3 regions of the Blautia sp. KLE_1732_HM_1032 genome follow, and region 3 is predicted to be linked to each of the others. Evidence: predicted binding sites of a transcription regulator. Region 3 holds the regulator's gene; each other region holds the start of a gene.
What was found. Region 3 encodes NrdR, which represses ribonucleotide reductase genes. Its sites were predicted from a motif close to CACAANATNTTGTG; they were not measured.
Positions count from the first base shown of each region.

Region 1: NQ489_RS15490 (ribonucleoside triphosphate reductase) is a predicted target of NrdR. The motif match lies at 1,649-1,662, and genes of this name have one in related genera.
Region 2: nrdD (anaerobic ribonucleoside-triphosphate reductase) is a predicted target of NrdR. The motif match lies at 4,295-4,308, and genes of this name have one in related genera.

Region 1 is NZ_CP102266.1:3,258,259-3,264,402, reverse strand. Features, by position in the region: gene NQ489_RS15500 (tetratricopeptide repeat protein) at 1-362, shown strand, start outside; gene hflX (GTPase HflX) at 364-1,599, shown strand; gene NQ489_RS15490 (ribonucleoside triphosphate reductase) at 1,814-4,186, shown strand; gene NQ489_RS15485 (hypothetical protein) at 5,388-5,828, shown strand; gene NQ489_RS15480 (AzlC family ABC transporter permease) at 6,059-6,144, shown strand, end outside.
Region 2 is NZ_CP102266.1:3,249,202-3,255,345, reverse strand. Features, by position in the region: gene NQ489_RS15465 (transporter substrate-binding domain-containing protein) at 1-216, shown strand, start outside; gene NQ489_RS15460 (amino acid ABC transporter permease) at 355-1,053, shown strand; gene NQ489_RS15455 (amino acid ABC transporter ATP-binding protein) at 1,040-1,783, shown strand; gene NQ489_RS15450 (CBS domain-containing protein) at 1,907-2,341, opposite strand; gene asnA (aspartate--ammonia ligase) at 2,390-3,400, opposite strand; gene NQ489_RS15440 (hypothetical protein) at 3,617-4,150, shown strand; gene nrdD (anaerobic ribonucleoside-triphosphate reductase) at 4,351-6,144, shown strand, end outside.
Region 3 is NZ_CP102266.1:2,549,971-2,556,114, forward strand. Features, by position in the region: gene NQ489_RS12240 (aminotransferase class I/II-fold pyridoxal phosphate-dependent enzyme) at 1-572, opposite strand, end outside; gene gdhA (NADP-specific glutamate dehydrogenase) at 793-2,127, shown strand; gene nrdR (transcriptional regulator NrdR) at 2,384-2,833, opposite strand; gene NQ489_RS12255 (YlmC/YmxH family sporulation protein) at 2,972-3,226, shown strand; gene sigG (RNA polymerase sporulation sigma factor SigG) at 3,340-4,119, shown strand; gene pap (polyphosphate:AMP phosphotransferase) at 4,184-5,656, opposite strand; gene NQ489_RS12270 (hypothetical protein) at 5,975-6,144, shown strand, end outside.

The DNA.
Region 1 (6,144 bases), 710 kb from region 3:
CCCTTCTTCTCATGGGAATGGTATATCTGGCCCAGGACGATGTGGAAAATGCCCAGGCAATGTACAAACAGTATATTTCCGCAGTGGGAGATTCCGCCAAGGGATATAACGGCCTGGCACTGTGTGATATCCGGAACGGGGATTATGATTCCGCTCTTGATAATATTACAAAAGGCCTTCCTACTGCTACCACAGACGAGATGCAGAGCCTTCTGTTCAACGAGATCGTAGCCTATGAGAAAAAACTGGATTTTGCCACTGCACTGACCAAGGCGCAGGAATATATTGATATGTTCCCGGAAGATTCCGCCGCAAAAAAAGAGCTGGCTTTCCTGAAAACCAGAACGTCTTCGGAGGGCTGATATGGAATATTTTGAGGAAATACAGGACCGTGTCATCCTGATCGGTGTCCAAGCGAATCTGGGGGATGACATGGAGGAATCCCTGGATGAACTTGGGGAGCTTGCGGCTACAGCCGGTGCGGCCGTTGCTGGCAGGATCATCCAGAACCGTGAGGCAGTACACCCCGGTACCTATATCGGAAAAGGCAAGATCGAGGAGGTAAAAGGTCTTCTCTATGCTTTGAATGCCAATGGTGTGATCTGTGACGATGAGCTTTCTCCTGCACAGATGAACAATCTGGAGCGGGAACTGGAATGCAAAGTCATGGACCGTACATTGCTGATCCTTGATATTTTTGCGAAGCGTGCCGTCACAAGTGAAGGCAAGATCCAGGTAGAACTTGCACAGCTTCGTTACAGGTCTGCACGTCTTGTGGGACTACGTTCTTCTCTTTCGCGACTTGGAGGAGGAATCGGAACCAGAGGCCCTGGTGAGAAAAAGCTGGAGACAGACCGTCGTCTGATCCGGAACAGGATATCCGCACTGAAGCAGGAGCTTTCCCAGGTAGAAAAGCACAGAGAGCTGATCCGTTCCAGAAGAGCTGTGGGAAATCTGAAGACAGCAGCCATTGTTGGCTATACCAATGCAGGAAAGTCAACACTTCTGAATACACTGACAGGCGCTTCGGTGCTTTCGGAGGATAAGCTGTTTGCCACACTGGATCCGACTACCCGTCTTCTGACACTGGATGACGGACAGCAGCTTCTTCTTACGGATACCGTAGGCTTTATCCGCAAGCTTCCCCACAATCTGGTGGAAGCCTTCAAGAGTACTCTGGAGGAAGCCAAATATGCGGATTATATCATTCATGTGGTAGATGCATCCAATCCTCAGGCGGAGATACAGATGCATATCGTATATGAAACCCTGAAAGAGCTTGGTGCTCTGGGAAAAAAGACGATCACACTTTTTAACAAGCAGGACCGTGTTTCCGGGGAGAGCTTTCGGGATCTCCGAGCAGACCATACGCTGAAGATTTCCGCACGGACAGGAGAGGGGCTTGAGGAATTTAAGCAGCTTCTTTCTGAGATACTGGCAGAAGGACAGATTTATATGGAACGGCTTTTTCCTTATTCGGAGGCCGGTCAGATCCAGCTGATCCGTGAGTATGGACAGCTTCTTTCGGAAGAGTATACCGAAGGAGGGATTGCTGTAAAAGCAAGAGTTCCGCGGGAAATCTATCCGAAAGTCACATAATGTTAAAATATCTACTCAGTACCATATATAGTACCGTGAACAAAACGGGCACTATATATGGTGCTTTTTATGTTGACGCAAAGAGGCGTGTCTGATACAATAAGCCTACAGCGCTTTGAACACAGATCGTGAAACGGAGTGTGTTCGTAAGCAGGCAAGTGAGGCGGAATGAAATATCCGCTTATAAATAAATGCATGAGGGAGGCATTTTCTTATGTTTCAGGTAGTAAAAAGAGACGGTGAATTAGACGAATTTAAAATGGGGAAGATCACTGCGGCAATTGATAAGGCATTTGATGCCAAAGGTAAGAATTACAGTTCGGATATGATCGATCTTCTGGGACTTCGTGTTACAGCGGATTTTCAGAATAAGATCGAGAACAACCGGATTTCTGTTGAGGATATCCAGGACAGTGTGGAGAACGTACTGATCCAGGCCGGATATTCTGATGTTGCCAAGGCGTATATCCTTTATCGTAAGCAGCGTGAGAAGATCCGCAATATGAAATCCACCATCCTTGACTATAAAGAAATCGTAAACAGCTATGTAAAGGTTGAGGACTGGCGTGTAAAGGAGAACTCAACGGTTACTTATTCTGTAGGAGGTCTGATCTTAAGCAACTCCGGAGCAGTTACCGCAAACTACTGGCTGTCTGAGATCTACGACAACGAGATCGCAGATGCACACAGAAATGCAGATATCCATATCCATGATCTGTCCATGCTGACCGGTTACTGTGCAGGCTGGTCCCTGAAGCAGCTGATCCGAGAGGGACTTGGTGGTATTGAGGGTAAGATCACTTCTGCACCTGCAAAGCATTTAAGTGTACTCTGCAACCAGATGGTGAATTTCCTGGGTATCATGCAGAACGAATGGGCGGGCGCACAGGCATTTTCATCCTTTGATACTTATCTGGCACCTTTTGTAAAGGCAGACAACCTTTCCTATCCGGAGGTTAAGAAATGCATTGAGTCCTTTGTATATGGCGTAAATACTCCAAGCCGCTGGGGCACTCAGGCACCATTTTCCAACATTACACTGGACTGGACCGTTCCGGACGACCTTGCAGAGCTTCCGGCTATCGTAGGCGGCAAGGACATGGATTTCAAATACAAAGACTGTAAGAAAGAAATGGATATGGTCAATAAGGCATTTATCGAGACCATGATTGAGGGAGATGCCAACGGACGTGGATTCCAGTATCCGATCCCGACCTACTCCATCACAAAGGAATTCGACTGGTCTGATACCGAGAACAACCGTCTTCTCTTTGAGATGACTTCCAAGTACGGTACTCCGTATTTTTCCAATTATATCAACAGTGATATGAAGCCAAGCGACATCCGCAGCATGTGCTGCCGCCTCCGTCTGGATCTCCGTGAGCTCCGCAAAAAGAGTGGTGGATTCTTTGGCTCCGGTGAGAGCACAGGCTCTGTAGGCGTTGTTACCATCAATATGCCGCGTATCGCATACCTTTCCAGAACGCCGAAGGAATTTTATCAGCGCCTGGACCACATGATGGATATCTCCGCAAGATCTCTTCATATCAAGAGAGATGTGATCAGCAGGCTTCTGGATGAGGGACTGTATCCGTACACGAAGAGATATCTTGGAAGCTTTGACAATCATTTTTCCACCATCGGTCTTGTGGGAATGAACGAAGCGGGCTTAAATGCCTGCTGGCTGAAAAAAGACATGACAGATCCGGAAACCCAGAAGTTTACAAAAGAGGTTCTGGAGCATATGAGAAGCCGTCTTTCAGACTATCAGGAGCAGTATCCGGGAGAGCTTTTCAATCTGGAGGCAACACCGGCAGAGTCCACTGCATACCGTCTTGCCAAACACGACAGAAGCCGTTATCCGGATATCAAAACAGCGGGAAAAGAGGGCGACACTCCGTATTACACAAACAGCTCTCATCTGCCGGTTGATTACACTGCGGATATTTTTGACGCACTGGATATTCAGGACGATCTGCAGACTCTGTATACTTCAGGAACCGTATTCCATGCATTCCTTGGGGAGAAGCTTCCGGACTGGAAGGCAGCGGCAGCGTTGGTACGTAAGATCGCAGAGAATTATCGCCTGCCCTATTACACCATCTCACCGACCTATTCCGTATGTCAGGAGCATGGCTACATCAGCGGCGAGCATTTCACCTGCCCGAAATGTGGAAAGAAGGCTGAGGTTTACAGCCGTATCACAGGATATTACCGTCCTGTACAGAACTGGAACGATGGTAAGACCCAGGAGTACAAGAACCGTACCCTCTATGATATTACCCATTCCCAGCTGAAAAAGGTCCATACCAGTGTGATGACCATGAAGGGTAACGAGGTGGAGATCCAGCCTGTGGAATCTCATAAATATCTTTTTACGACCAGCACTTGTCCGAACTGCCGTATGGCAAAGAAAATGCTGGAAGGCGAAGAATTGGAGATCATCGATGCTGAGCAGAATCCCGAGCTTGTCAAGCAGTATGGGATCCGTCAGGCGCCTACACTTGTAATCACTGACGGGGCACGGGTTAAGAAGTATGTGAATGCTTCTAACATTCAGAAGTATGTGGATGAAGAGCTGGATTGAGCTCTTCGGTGCAATTGTAAATTGTAATTAAAATGGCTGGACGTATGTCTGTTTGGATGTGCGTCTGGTCTTTTTTATATAATTTTTTATTTTTTGTCTTTTTGTTTTTATATTTTTTGGGGGATTTTCGTTTTTGGGAAAGGTGGTTGACATTTCATGTCGGGATGGTATACTTATACATGGGTTTAATGATTGAAAGTGTTACACTTTAATGTATGAATATATACCGCTGTAATACCGCGTGGGGGATCCGGGAATTGTTTCCCGGCGGAAATTTGCGAGGGGGAAAGCACTCAAAGTTGCGAAGCCCGTTTTTCCCCCTCGCGCTCCCCCTTTCCGGGCACGCTTTTTTGAACGTACGTTGTGGTGTGTGATACGTTTTGTATAGGGCGATGGATTCGACGGTATCGGGAATTCAAGGCTGAGCCGATGGATGAGGGCGGACGAGAAAGCGGCCCGCATAGCGGGCCTGTTCCCTGATATGAGATTTATATTCTGTGATATTTAACTGAATCAAGTAAGTCCCCTGCAGAGTTGCGAAAAGCAATAAGCAGTGGGTGAGGACTTGCTTGTATCAGGAGAAGTGCAGGCTCTATCTGATAAACTGCGGAGCAGTTATGAGCAAGTAGCGAAGCGGATTGCGAATATCCGCTTGACCTGAATCAAGAAAGCATATCAGTTACTTATATCGGCACAACCTACAATATCCAATACCGTAGAATCCATCGCCCCGTCAGAAAAGTAACACATTCCACAACACAGAACAGCGGCGTGGCCGGGAGGGGAGGAGCGCGAGGAGGGGACGATGGCCTTCGCAACTATGAATGCTTCCCCTCCTCGCACCTGCCGCATGCGAAATGCTCCCCCTGGAAAGGAAAAGCACAGCCGCATGCAAAATGCTCCCCCTGGAAAGGAAAAGCACAGCCGCATGCAAAATGCCCCCCCTGGAAAGGAAAAGCACAGCCGCATGCGAAATGCCCCTCCTGGAAAGGAAAAGCACAGCCGCATGCGAAATGCCCCTCCTGGAAAGGAAAAGCACAGCCGCATGCGAAATGCTCCCCCCTGGAAAGGGAAAACCGCATGCGAAATGCTCCCTCCCGGAAAGGGATTCACTTCCAATTAATTTCATGCTAGAATAAAAAAAGAATAATAAGAAAAACAATAACAAGAAAAAATAATCAGGAAAAGAGGAAATCACATCATGGTAAAACAGAACATCGTCTTCGTAGAAAACACTCCGGGAAGTCTTCAGAAAGTCACAAAGATTCTTGCAGAGAATCAGATCGACATTTACGGCTTCGGCTGTTTCGATGCACCGGAGTTCGCAAACTTCCGTATGGTATGTGATGATCCGGAAAAAGCAGACCAGATCATGGCAGAAAACGGATATATGACCCGTATTACTCAGGCTATCCTGGTAGATCTTCAGGATGAGATCGGCGGCCTTGACAAGCTTCTCAGCGTCATGGGCGACAGCAACGTAAACCTTCATTACATTTACACCTTTTTCCACAGAGGTTTGAAAGTCCCGGTAGCGATCATGCACTGTGAGGATCTCCTTGTTGCAGAAAGCGTTCTTCGTAACAATGGCTTCAAGGTTCTGGATCGTCTGGTAGATCCGGATGGAGTTGAAGAAGCGTAAGGACATATTCCGGAAAAATGACAAACAGGAATGACGTATTCACGTATTGAAGTTTTGACAGGGCAATGCTACAATAAAAGAGCGTGTCAGGAAACAGGAAAAACGTTTCCGGGCACGCTCTTATTTACATGTACAACGAGCTGTGGCGAGATTCTGATGAGTGCTGTATAGATCGGAGAAGTAGGCACAGCTGCGTTTATAACGGAATGTACATACAATGGAGGAAATCGATGAAAAGAGAAAGTTTCAGAAAAGGTATGAAGGATGGAGTTCCCATCGCTCTTGGATATTTTGCGGTATCCTTTACCTTTGGCAT
Region 2 (6,144 bases), 700 kb from region 3:
GGTATTGATGTTGATATCGCTCAGGCTGTCTGCGACAAGCTTGGATATGAGCTGAAGGTCGAGGATATGGAGTTTGATGCGATCGTAAATTCTGTTAAATCCGGAAAAGCTGATTTCGGTGCTGCAGGAATGACAGTAACAGAGGATCGTAAAAAGAGCGTTGATTTCACTGATCCGTACACAACTGCAGAGCAGGTTGTTATTGTAAAGAAATAATTTTGCACAGAGAAATCAGAGGATTCTGAACGGATAAGCTGAGAAACAGATATTCGTTGCAGGGTTCAGTAGCGAATGATCAGGTTCCGGATATCCGGGTATGTTTTCCGGATTTCGGAACCTGTAGTTTTGGAAAGGGTGGAAATTTTGAGTCTTATTGAACAGTTTCAGTTTAACTTTCTGGACAACAATCGCTGGCAGTTCATTTTGTCCGGTCTGAAAAATACCATCATCATTACTTTTTTTGCTGTACTTCTTGGTATTTTTCTGGGATTTGTCATTGCTATTGTCCGTTCTACACATGATAAGACAGGTAAGCTTAAGATCCTTAATGTGATCTGTCGTGTTTATCTGACTGTGATCCGTGGCACCCCAACGATGGTACAGCTGCTGATCGTATTTTATGTTATTTTTGCAACCATAGATCCGGGTAAGATAGTTGTTGCCATTATCGCCTTTGGTATGAACTCTGCTGCATACGTGGCTGAGATCGTCCGTTCCGGTATCATGTCTATTGATCAGGGACAGTTTGAGGCAGGACGGAGCCTGGGTCTTAACTATACACAGACTATGATCAAGATCATTCTTCCGCAGGCGGTCAAGAACATCCTGCCGGCCCTTGGAAACGAGCTGATCGTACTTTTGAAGGAGACATCCATCAGTGGTTATATCGGACTTATGGATCTGACCCGTGGCGGAGACATTATCCGAAGCCAGACCTACAGTGCACTGTTCCCGCTGCTGGTAGTAGCTGCGATCTATCTTGTGATCGTTTGCTTCCTTACCTATCTGGTAGGAAGACTTGAAAGGAGGCTGAGAACCAATGAGCGTAAGTAATGAAGTGCTTCTGGATGTACAGGGACTTGAAAAGGCCTATGGCGGCAATCAGGTTCTCAACGGGATCACCACACAGATCCGCAGAGGTGAAGTAGTAGCCATTATCGGACCATCCGGCTGTGGTAAATCTACATTCCTCCGTTCCCTGAATCTCCTTGAGGAGCCGACCGGGGGAAAAATCCTCTTTGAGGGAACCGACATCACAGATTCCAAGGTGGATATCAACCGTCATCGTCAGAAGATCGGAATGGTATTCCAGCAGTTTAATCTTTTTCCACATAAGACAGTAAAAGAGAACATTATGCTCGCACCTGTGACTCTGAATCTTATGAGTAAGGAAGAGGCTGAAAAAACGGCACTGGAGCTTCTGGAGCGAGTAGGTCTTCCGGATAAGGCAGATTCCTATCCGGACATGCTTTCCGGCGGTCAGAAGCAGCGTATCGCCATTGCAAGATCTCTTGCCATGAACCCGGACGTGATGCTATTTGATGAGCCTACATCTGCTCTTGATCCGGAGATGGTAGGAGAGGTCCTGGAACTGATGCAGGAGCTTGCAAGATCCGGCATGACCATGGTTGTGGTAACTCATGAGATGGGCTTTGCCCGCGAGGTGGCAACCAGAGTCCTCTTCATTGATGAAGGAAAGATCCAGGAAGAAAATTCTCCTAAGGAATTCTTTGCAAATCCAAAGAATAAGAGACTTCGAGAGTTTCTTTCAAAGACATTATAATGACATTATAAATATAAGAATATTAAAAACGGATGCTTGATCCTCCTGTGGAAATGCTGCAGGAGATAAAGCATCCGTTTTTTGTAGTGCTAGTTGCAAAAAAATCCTTTTTCTTTCCGCTGCTCAGTGAATTTCTTCACCGGCAGTTTTCTGTGCGGCTTTTATTTCGTTGTAACAGTATTTGATGATAGATTTTCTGGTTATGATTCCGATGAAGGAGCCCTGGTCATCTACCACCGGTACGAAGTTCTGATTAATGGCGCGATCCAGGAGATCTTCCATATTGGAATCTGCATGGACCGGTTTGTAGGTGGCGCGACGTGGGATCGCCATGATTGGGATTCCCTCTGTTTCCTTGATGTCGTGGATATCTGCACGGCGCATGCCCCAGAGGAGATCTCCCTCTGAGATGGTGCCGAGATATTTGCCGTCCATGGTGAGGATAGGAATGCAGGAGTACTTGCGGTGCTCCATTTTTTCGAGGGTCTGGCGAAGAGTTTCATCCTCAAAGATGTAGGCTACTTCGCTTTTGGGAATCAGAAAAAACAGAATGTTCACGTTATTACCTCATTTCCGCAAAAATTATAAATAAATCTGTAGGCTGTTTTAGAGAAGCTGAAGTCCGTGTGTCTCTGCAGCATCTGTGATCTCCTTCGGCCAGAGAGAGACATGTACTTCTCCGATGTGTGCTTTACGAAGGAAGAACATACAGATCCTGGACTGTCCGATACCACCACCGATGGTGTACGGAAGCTCTTTGTTCAGGATGGCCTTCTGGAATGGAAGCTCTCTTCGGTCATCACAGCCTGCTTCGGTAAGCTGGCGGTCAAGTGCGTCCTCGTCAACACGGATTCCCATTGAGGAAAGCTCAAGGGCAATGTCAAGTACCGGATAGTATACGAGGATATCACCGTTCAGTTCCCAGTCATCATAGTCCGGGGCACGTCCGTCGTGGCGCTCGCCGTTGGTGAGGGTTTTGCCGACTTTCATAAGGAAGACAGCACCCTTTTCACGGGTGATCCGATATTCACGTTCCTTCGGTGTGCAGTCCGGATACATGTCAAGAAGCTCCTGAGTTGTGATAAAAAAGATATCCTTCGGAAGGATCTCCTCGATGTAGTCATACTGTACAGCCATGTATTTCTCAGTTTTACGAAGGACACTGTAAATGGTGCGTACGGTTTCCTTGAGAGTCTCCATGGAACGCTCTTCTTTGGAGATGATCTTTTCCCAGTCCCACTGGTCTACGTAAACAGAGTGGATATTGTCCAGATCTTCATCCCGGCGGATGGCTACCATATCTGTGTAAAGACCTTCTCCGTGAGAAAATCCGTATTTTTTCAGTGCGTAGCGTTTCCATTTGGCAAGGGAGTGTACGATCTCGGCGTTGCTTCCTTCGATAGCCTTGATATCAAAGCTTACCGGGCGCTCTACACCATTAAGGTTGTCGTTAAGGCCGGATTCCGGTGCTACAAATGTTGGAGCGGATACTCGAAGAAGGTTCAGCTTCTGTGAGAGTGTCTGCTGGAAGAAATCTTTTACGGTTTTGATCGCAATCTGTGTGTCATGGAGGTTCAGGTCTGCATGATAGGTTGCGGGGATTGTGATTGTATTCATTATCGGCTCCTCCTGATGATTTTTAGGCTTATTGCTCTGTGGGGTATTATAACAGAAAATGGGTGGAGTGGCAATATAATGAGAGGGGAAGTCTTTTGGGGTATCGTAGAAAAATACTGGGTATTAAATGCCTGGTGTGATATACTGAAAAAAGAATGCTTATGTTTACGATGGAAATATAAATATCCGTTTTGACGGATAGAATGGAGGGAGCTTATGGCAGGTCAAAGGTGTCAGGTTTGTGGGGGTAAGGTTGTAAATGGCAGGTGTTCATTATGTGGGATGCCTTACAGAAATGATGAGGTGTTATATCATCTGAATGAGCCCCGGGAGATACATTATAAACATGCTTCCGCCAAAGTGCGGGATATGATGCGGCAGTATGGACAGGATGCTGATCAAACAACACAACATAACGGAAACGTAAACCGGAATACGAACGTAAACCGGAATACAAACATAAACCGGAATACGAATGCAAGCCGCAATACCGATTTGAATCGGAATCTAACCGGAAGCCGGAATGCAGGTGCAGCAGCCGGACGTAAGACTGTAGCGGCAGTTAATACCAGGAATAAAACAACGATGGGCAGAAATCGTGCAGAAGTTTTAGATCAGGGAAAAAAACAGCAAAAAAAAGATCAGAAAAGCAGCGGGGCAGGCTGGATCATATGGTTTATAGTGACACTGGCCATTCTGCTTCCGAAATTATGGGATTTTCTTGCAGACTGGATCGGAACGAATTTGTGAGAATATTTCTGCAGTGAGATCAGGCAGTGCTAAGTGTCTGTATTTTCGTGTATACAGAAATATCCCTTTTCTTTTCTCCTCAGCTGTGTTATACTCATGCCTAGCACAACATATAGATGAAAAACAATATATAGAGGATATAGGTACTATATATAGTATTTTGCATAGCGACTTATATATAGCACAGGGAGGGATGAGCAATGTTATATGTGATCAAGAAAGACGGGACAAGAGAGGAGTTTAATCCGCAGAAGATCGTGGCTGCCGTGAACAAATCCGCAGAGCGTATTCTTTATACTTTTTCAGACGAGGAGAAGGATTTTATCTGCCGTTTTGCCCAGGAGCATGCGGATTCCCTTGGAAAGAATGAGATCGAGATCCAGGAGATGCACAACATCGTGGAGGGGGCTCTGGAGCGTGTGAATCCGGCAGTTGCCAAGAGCTACCGTGATTATCGGAATTACAAGCTGGATTTTATCCATATGATGGATGATGTCTATACCAAGAGTCAGGCGATCCGTTATATCGGTGATAAAAGTAATGCCAATACAGACAGCGCCCTTGTTGCCACGAAACGAAGCCTGATCTTTAATGAGCTGAACAAGGAACTCTATCGGAAGTTTTTTATGAACCGTAATGAGCTTCAGGCATGTAAGGACGGCTACATTTATATTCATGACCAGTCTGCACGTCTGGATACCATGAATTGCTGTCTGTTCGATGTGGCAGCTGTTTTAAGTGGCGGTTTTGAGATGGGCAATGTCTGGTATAACGAGCCGAAGACTCTGGATACAGCCTTTGATGTTATGGGGGATATCATTCTCAGTACAGCAGCACAGCAGTATGGTGGCTTTACAGTGCCGGAGGTTGATAAGATCCTGGCACCGTATGCAAAGAAGAGCTATGATAAATATATTTCCGAATTTATGAAATACTCGGATGAGAGCTGGAGTGGCCGTGAGGAGAGAGCTATTGAGTATGCTCTTGATAAGGTCCGCAGGGATTATGACCAGGGCTGGCAGGGAATTGAGTACAAGCTGAATACCGTCGGTTCTTCCAGAGGTGATTATCCGTTTGTTACGGTGACACTTGGTCTCGGAACCGAGCAGTTTGAGAAGATGTGTACGATTTCCCTTCTTGAGGTCCATCAGGGAGGACAGGGTAAGGCCGGACACAAGAAACCGGTACTTTTCCCGAAGATCGTATTCCTTTATGACAAAGAGATCCATGGTCCAGGAAAGTGCTGTGAGGATATTTTTGAGGCTGGTGTGGAGTGTTCCTCCAAAACCATGTATCCGGACTGGCTGTCTATGTCCGGCGCAGGCTATATTTCCAGTATGTACAGGAAATACAAGAAGGTCATCAGCCCGATGGGATGCCGTGCTTTCTTAAGTCCGTGGTATGAGCGTGGCGGTATGGAGCCGGCGGATGAGAATGATACGCCTGTTTTTGTGGGACGTTTTAACATTGGTGCGGTAAGCCTTCATCTTCCGATGATCCTTGCAAAGGCCAGAGCGGAGAGCAGAGATTTTTATGAGGTTCTGGATTTCTATCTGGAAATGATCCGTAACCTGCACATCCGCACTTACGAATATCTGGGACAGATGCGTGCATCCACCAACCCGCTTGCATATTGTGAAGGCGGTTTCTACGGCGGACATCTGAAACCGAATGAAAAGATTGGCAAGATCCTGAAGCCTATGACAGCTTCCTTCGGTATCACAGCGTTAAATGAGCTTCAGGAACTTTACAATGGCAAATCCATTGCCGAGGATGGGGCGTTTGCTCTGGAGGTCCTGAAATATATCAATGACAAGGTAAATCAGTACAAGAAGGAAGATGGTTATCTTTATGCGATCTACGGAACACCGGCAGAGAGTCTTTGTGGCCTGCAGGTAGAGCAGTTCCGTAAGATGTATGGAATCATTGAGGGCGTTTCTGACAGACCATATGTGAGCAACAGCTTCCACTGCCATGTAACAGAGGATGTAACT
Region 3 (6,144 bases):
TCCAGGATCTCCTTCGGATATACTGCACCTGTAGGGTTATTGGGATTGATGATAACGATCGCCTTGGTCCTTGGTGTGATCTTGCTCTTGATATCCTCAATATCCGGATACCAGTCAGACTGTTCGTCACAGATATAATGAACTACATTTCCGCCTGCCAGTGTTGCAGTAGCTGTCCACAGCGGATAATCCGGAGCCGGGATCAGGATCTCATCCCCGTTATCAAGCAGCGCCTGCATACAGAGGTTGATCAGTTCACTGACACCATTTCCCGTATAAATATCATTAATGGTAACTCCCGGGATCCCGCGAAGCTGTGCATACTGCATGATCGCTTTTCTTGCAGAAAAAATGCCCTTGGAATCGGAATATCCCTGGGAAGTACGAACATTACTCAGCATATCCAGGATCACTTCCTGAGGTGCTGAAAACCCAAATGGATACGGATTACCAATATTCAGCTTCAGAATCTCCATTCCATCTTCTTCCATTCTGGCAGCCTCATCCACAACCGGTCCGCGCACATCGTACAGCACGTTGTCAAGCTTTGATGATTTCCCGAATGTTCTCATAAAAACCACTCCTCTTCTAATTTTCACTATTATTTAACCATTTTAATTTCATAGTCAAAAAATATTTATTCTATATCATCTCACATTTAGGCTTTCAACGCAAGAAATAAAAATTTAAAAAAATCAAATTTAGCACTTCCCTTTTTTAGCATGTTAATGTATAATAGCACTCGAATTTAGTTTTCAACGCAATTTAATATGTGATGAGGAGGAAACAACAATGTCTTACACAGAAGAAGTTTATGAAAGAGTTGTAGCACAGAATCCTGGCGAGCCAGAATTCCATCAGGCAGTTAAGGAAGTTCTCGATTCCCTTAAAGTCGTAATTGACAAAAATGAGGAAGAGTATCGTAAACTTTCCATCCTTGAGCGTCTTGTAGAGCCAGAGAGGATCATCTCCTTCAAAGTACCGTGGATCGATGATAACGGAACTGTACAGGTTAACAAGGGATATCGTGTTCAGTTCAACAGCGCCATCGGACCATACAAAGGCGGCTTAAGATTCCATCCTTCTGTAAATCAGGGTATCCTGAAATTCCTTGGTTTTGAGCAGACCTTTAAAAACTCTCTTACAGGCCTTCCGATCGGCGGTGGAAAAGGTGGCTCCAACTTCGATCCTAAGGGTAAATCTGACAGAGAGGTTATGGCATTCTGCCAGAGCTTTATGACAGAGCTTTGCAAATATATCGGCGCAGATACAGATGTTCCGGCTGGTGACATCGGTGTCGGCGGACGTGAGATCGGTTATCTCTTCGGACAGTATAAGAGAATCCGTGGCCTTTATGAGGGTGTCCTTACAGGAAAGGGTCTTTCCTTCGGAGGTTCCCTGATCCGTACAGAGGCTACCGGTTACGGTGTTGTATACATGCTCAACGAGATCGCCAAAGCTCACAATGATTCCGTAGAAGGAAAAACAATCGTTGTAACAGGTTCCGGTAATGTAGCTATTTACGCTGTTGAGAAAGCTACTCAGCTTGGTGCCAAGGTTGTTGCAATGAACGACTCCAACGGATATGTCTACGATCCGAACGGAATCAACCTTGACGTCGTAAAGGATATCAAAGAAGTAAAACGTGGACGTATCAAAGAATATGCAGACCGTGTTGAGGGTGCTACCTACACTGAGGGACTTGGCATCTGGAATATCAAATGTGATATCTACCTTCCATGTGCTACTCAGAACGAGCTTGGTCTTGACGGAGCTAAAACACTGGTTGCAAATGGCTGCAAATACGTCGTTGAAGGTGCAAACATGCCTACTACTCTTGATGCAACAACATACCTTCAGGAGAACGGTGTTCTCTTCATGCCTGGTAAAGCCGCAAACGCTGGCGGTGTTGCCACATCTGCACTTGAGATGAGCCAGAACTCCATGAGACTTTCCTGGACAAGAGAAGAGGTTGATGAGAAACTCCACCACATCATGATCGATATCTTCCACAAAGCTGATGACGCTGCTAAACGTTACGGTATGGAAGACAACTATGTTGTAGGTGCAAACATCGCCGGCTTCGAAAAAGTTGTTGACGCTATGAAAGCTCAGGGTATTGTTTAATTAAGTTTCCTGAATCATTAATATATATTTATAGCAGGGACCGCAGAGGATTTTTCCCAGGCGGTTCCTGTTTTTTTGTATCCACTTTTACGATCTTTGAAAAATCAAACATTCATGTGTAAAGCGGACATTCGCAATCCGCTTCGCTACTTGCTCATGAACGCAGTCGCTTCGCGATCTGCGTTCAAAAAAGGCCGGTTGTCTTTTGACAATCGGCCTGAAATCTCCTGCATTTGCAGTCTATTCATTTAATCTCTTAATTGATCAGCTTCTTCAGCTCATCCATAAAGGTACTGACATCTTTAAACTCTCTGTATACAGACGCAAATCGTACATACGCCACCGCATCCAGATCCTTCAGATGCTCCATAACGATCTCTCCGATCTTGGTACTGCTGATCTCACGGTCTTCTGACCGGAAAATATCTCCTTCTATGGAATCGATCATCTCTTCCACTCTCTCAATGGGAATGGGGCGCTTATAGCAAGCACGAAGAACACCATCCTGGATCTTGGAACGTTTATAGCTTTCCCGGTTCTGATCCTTCTTGATCACAGTCAGCGGAATCGTTTCCACCTTCTCATAAGTTGTAAAACGCTTTCCGCAGGCATCACAGAGACGGCGGCGGCGGATGGAATTGGTATCCTCTACAGGTCTGGAATCTACAACTCTTGTATTATCCTGGTTACAGAACGGACATCTCACAGAACTCTCCCCCTTTCCGGATCAGTAAATCATTACTAAATTTGTTTTTATTATAAAATAAATGCACATAATGTGTCAATAATCGGACTTGCATAAATTTTACAGATTTTCCATAAAATCATACCAGGTGATGAATTTATGCGCATCTGTGAGCTGAAACAAAAAGAAGTGATCAATATCCATACCTGCCGCAGTCTTGGCTGCCCTCTTGATGTGGAATTCTGCTGTGAAACCGCACGTCTGAAAGCCCTGATCATGCCGGAACCGGGAAAATTTTGCTGGTGTTTTTCCAAAGAAAATGAATATTCCATTCCATGGGACTGCATCCGCCAGATCGGCGAAGATATCATCCTTGTTGATTTCCGTAATGAAAAACTGCTGTCCGGAGAATAAATACCTCCTTATTGTCAAGGCCCTTTATTTTTTATATTTTCCCTGAAAAAGTATATTTCAACCGCCCTCTGAGAATCATCTTAATGTACTGACAAGACAAGGAGGATTCTAAGATGGCACTGAATAAAGTTGAAATCTGCGGAGTAAATACCTCAACCCTTCCCGTTCTCGATCAGGAAGAAAAGGCGGAGCTCTTTAAAAGAATCAAAGCTGGCGATGAAGAAGCCAGGGAATTGTACATCAAAGGCAATCTGCGGCTTGTTTTAAGCGTGATCCGGCGTTTTCAGAACAGCAGTGAAAATCCGGATGACCTTTTTCAGATCGGCTGCATCGGCCTGATCAAAGCGATCGATAATTTCGACACCACTCTTCAGGTAAAATTTTCCACCTATGCAGTTCCCATGATCATCGGAGAGATCCGAAGATATCTCCGTGATAACAACAGCATACGGGTCAGCCGTTCTCTGCGGGATATCGCTTACAAAACCATCTATACCCGGGAAAACTATATGCGGCAGCATCTCAAAGAGCCTACCATTGCAGAAATCGCTGATGAGATCGGTATCGACAAGGAAATGATCGTCTATGCCATGGATGCGATCCAGAGCCCGGTAAGCCTTTTTGAGCCCGTGTATTCCGAAGGCGGAGATACCCTATATGTTATGGATCAGATCAGTGATAAAAAGAACCTGGAAGAAAACTGGGTGGAGGATATTTCTCTTCGAGATGCCATGAACCGGCTTGGAGAGCGTGAACGTCACATTATCGATCTCCGCTTCTACGAGGGAAAAACCCAAATGGAGGTAGCTGATGAGATTGGTATCTCCCAGGCTCAGGTCAGCCGACTGGAAAAACATGCTCTTCGCAGTATGCGAAACTATCTCCGGAATTGATTCATCTCTCTTCAGACAAAAAGCTGCAGCAGAATATCTGTTATCCTGCCGCAGCTTTTATCTCTTATTTCAGCGCTTTCTCAATTTCTTCGATCACGATCCGAAGCGCCTTCAGCCTTGCATATTTCTTATCTACGGATTCCAGAATGTGCCATGGTGCATAAGCAGTGCTGGTTTTCTGAAGCATCTCATCTACTGCTGTTTCATACTGATCCCATTTTTCACGGTTTCTCCAGTCCTCATCCGTGATCTTCCACTGTTTTTCCGGATTGCTCTGGCGGTCGTTGAACCTGGCAAGCTGGGTGTCCTTATCAATGTGGACCCAGAATTTCACGATCACAGCGCCCCAGTCAGAAAGCTCCTTCTCAAATTCATTGATCTCATTGTAGGCACGTCTCCAGTCATTCTCGCTGCAGAAGCCCTCCAGACGTTCTACCATCACTCTTCCGTACCACGTCCGGTCAAAGATGGCAATGTGACCATCCTTGGGAAGCCTTGTCCAGAAACGCCACAGATAATGACGGGCTTTTTCATGAGGCTCCGGACTTGCGATAGGATGTACCTCAAATCCACGGGGATCAAGAGCCTCCGTGATCCTCTTGATATTTCCTCCCTTTCCGGCAGCATCCCAGCCTTCATAGGTGATGATCACAGGCACTCTTTTTCGGTAAAGACGGTTATGCAGGCTTCCAAGCTTTGCCTGCAGTTCCTTAAGCTCAGCCTTGTACTCTTCATCCCCCACTTCTTTTCCATCCAGAGGAATCTCGCTTAATCTGGGCATCTCCATCAGAGGAAAAACATTCTGCAGGATCGGCACTGCATGTTTGCTGTTTTCCATGGCAACCTCTATATTGCTAATCATGGTTTCCAGTACCTGCAGTTCTGCCCACTTCCGGTCACCGGCATCGACAATATACCATGGAGCCGCAGATGTATTGGTATCCTGCATATACTGGTCGAAAATCTTTCTGCACTTCTTATAATGATCATTCTGCCAGAGATCATATTCATTGACTCTCCATCTGGTATCCTTGCTTTCCAGAAGGATGCCCATACGTTTTTCCTGTTCTTTCCGATCGATCTGCATAAAAAATTTCAGGAGTACATATCCATTATCCGTCAGCTGACGTTCAAATCTCCGGATACTGTCAATCCGTTTTGAATAATTGTCACCCTTCAGCTTTTTATCCATACGTTCACGACAGGTCTGATCCATCCATCCTGAATCCAGGAATGTAAACTTGCCCGCTTCCGGGATTTCCCTGAAATATCGGTAAAGAAATGGTTTCCGAAGTTCTTCCTCTGTAGGTGCTGACATAGTCGCAACTTTGAAGAAACGAGGATCGATATTCTTGATCACTTTACTTATAGTACTTCCTTTTCCGGAAGCTCCCCAGCCTTCAAACAGCACGATCACCGGAATCTTATGCTCTTTCAGAGCCATCTGCAATTCATATAATCTGGTTCTTGCAGCACTTAAACGCACTTTGATATCCTCTTTTTCCGGAATCTGTTCCGGGTTCCAGTTTTTCAACATCTGCATCGTCCTTCCTCGAATTTTTTGAATATTCTTATTATACCACAGGAGTCCCTGTTTTACGACGAATTTTACATAGATTTAACGCATCATTCCGAAAAAATATCCATATTGCACAATTGTAACTCTTGTTAAACAGCTAAAAATATTTTTTAACCTATTGACATTTTGATCTTCTCTTCATACAATATAGGCGCTGTTCGTTATTTTTTTAACTCGTAGTCAAACGGATATTCGCAACCCCGCAGGGGACTTCCTTGATTCGGTTAAAACAGCACAAAAAAGCTGCCCCAAGCAGCAAATCTCAAGGAGCCGATCATGAAACTTACAGAAGAACTTCTGAAAGAAATGGAAAAGAAAAAAGAACTCTACGGTGACGGCATCATCATGCCGGATGGGGATTACCGCCTAATCCAGGACGGACATTTGAAGACCCTTATGGCCCTTTTACCATATACGGAAAACGAAATCTGGAAAATGATCCCGGA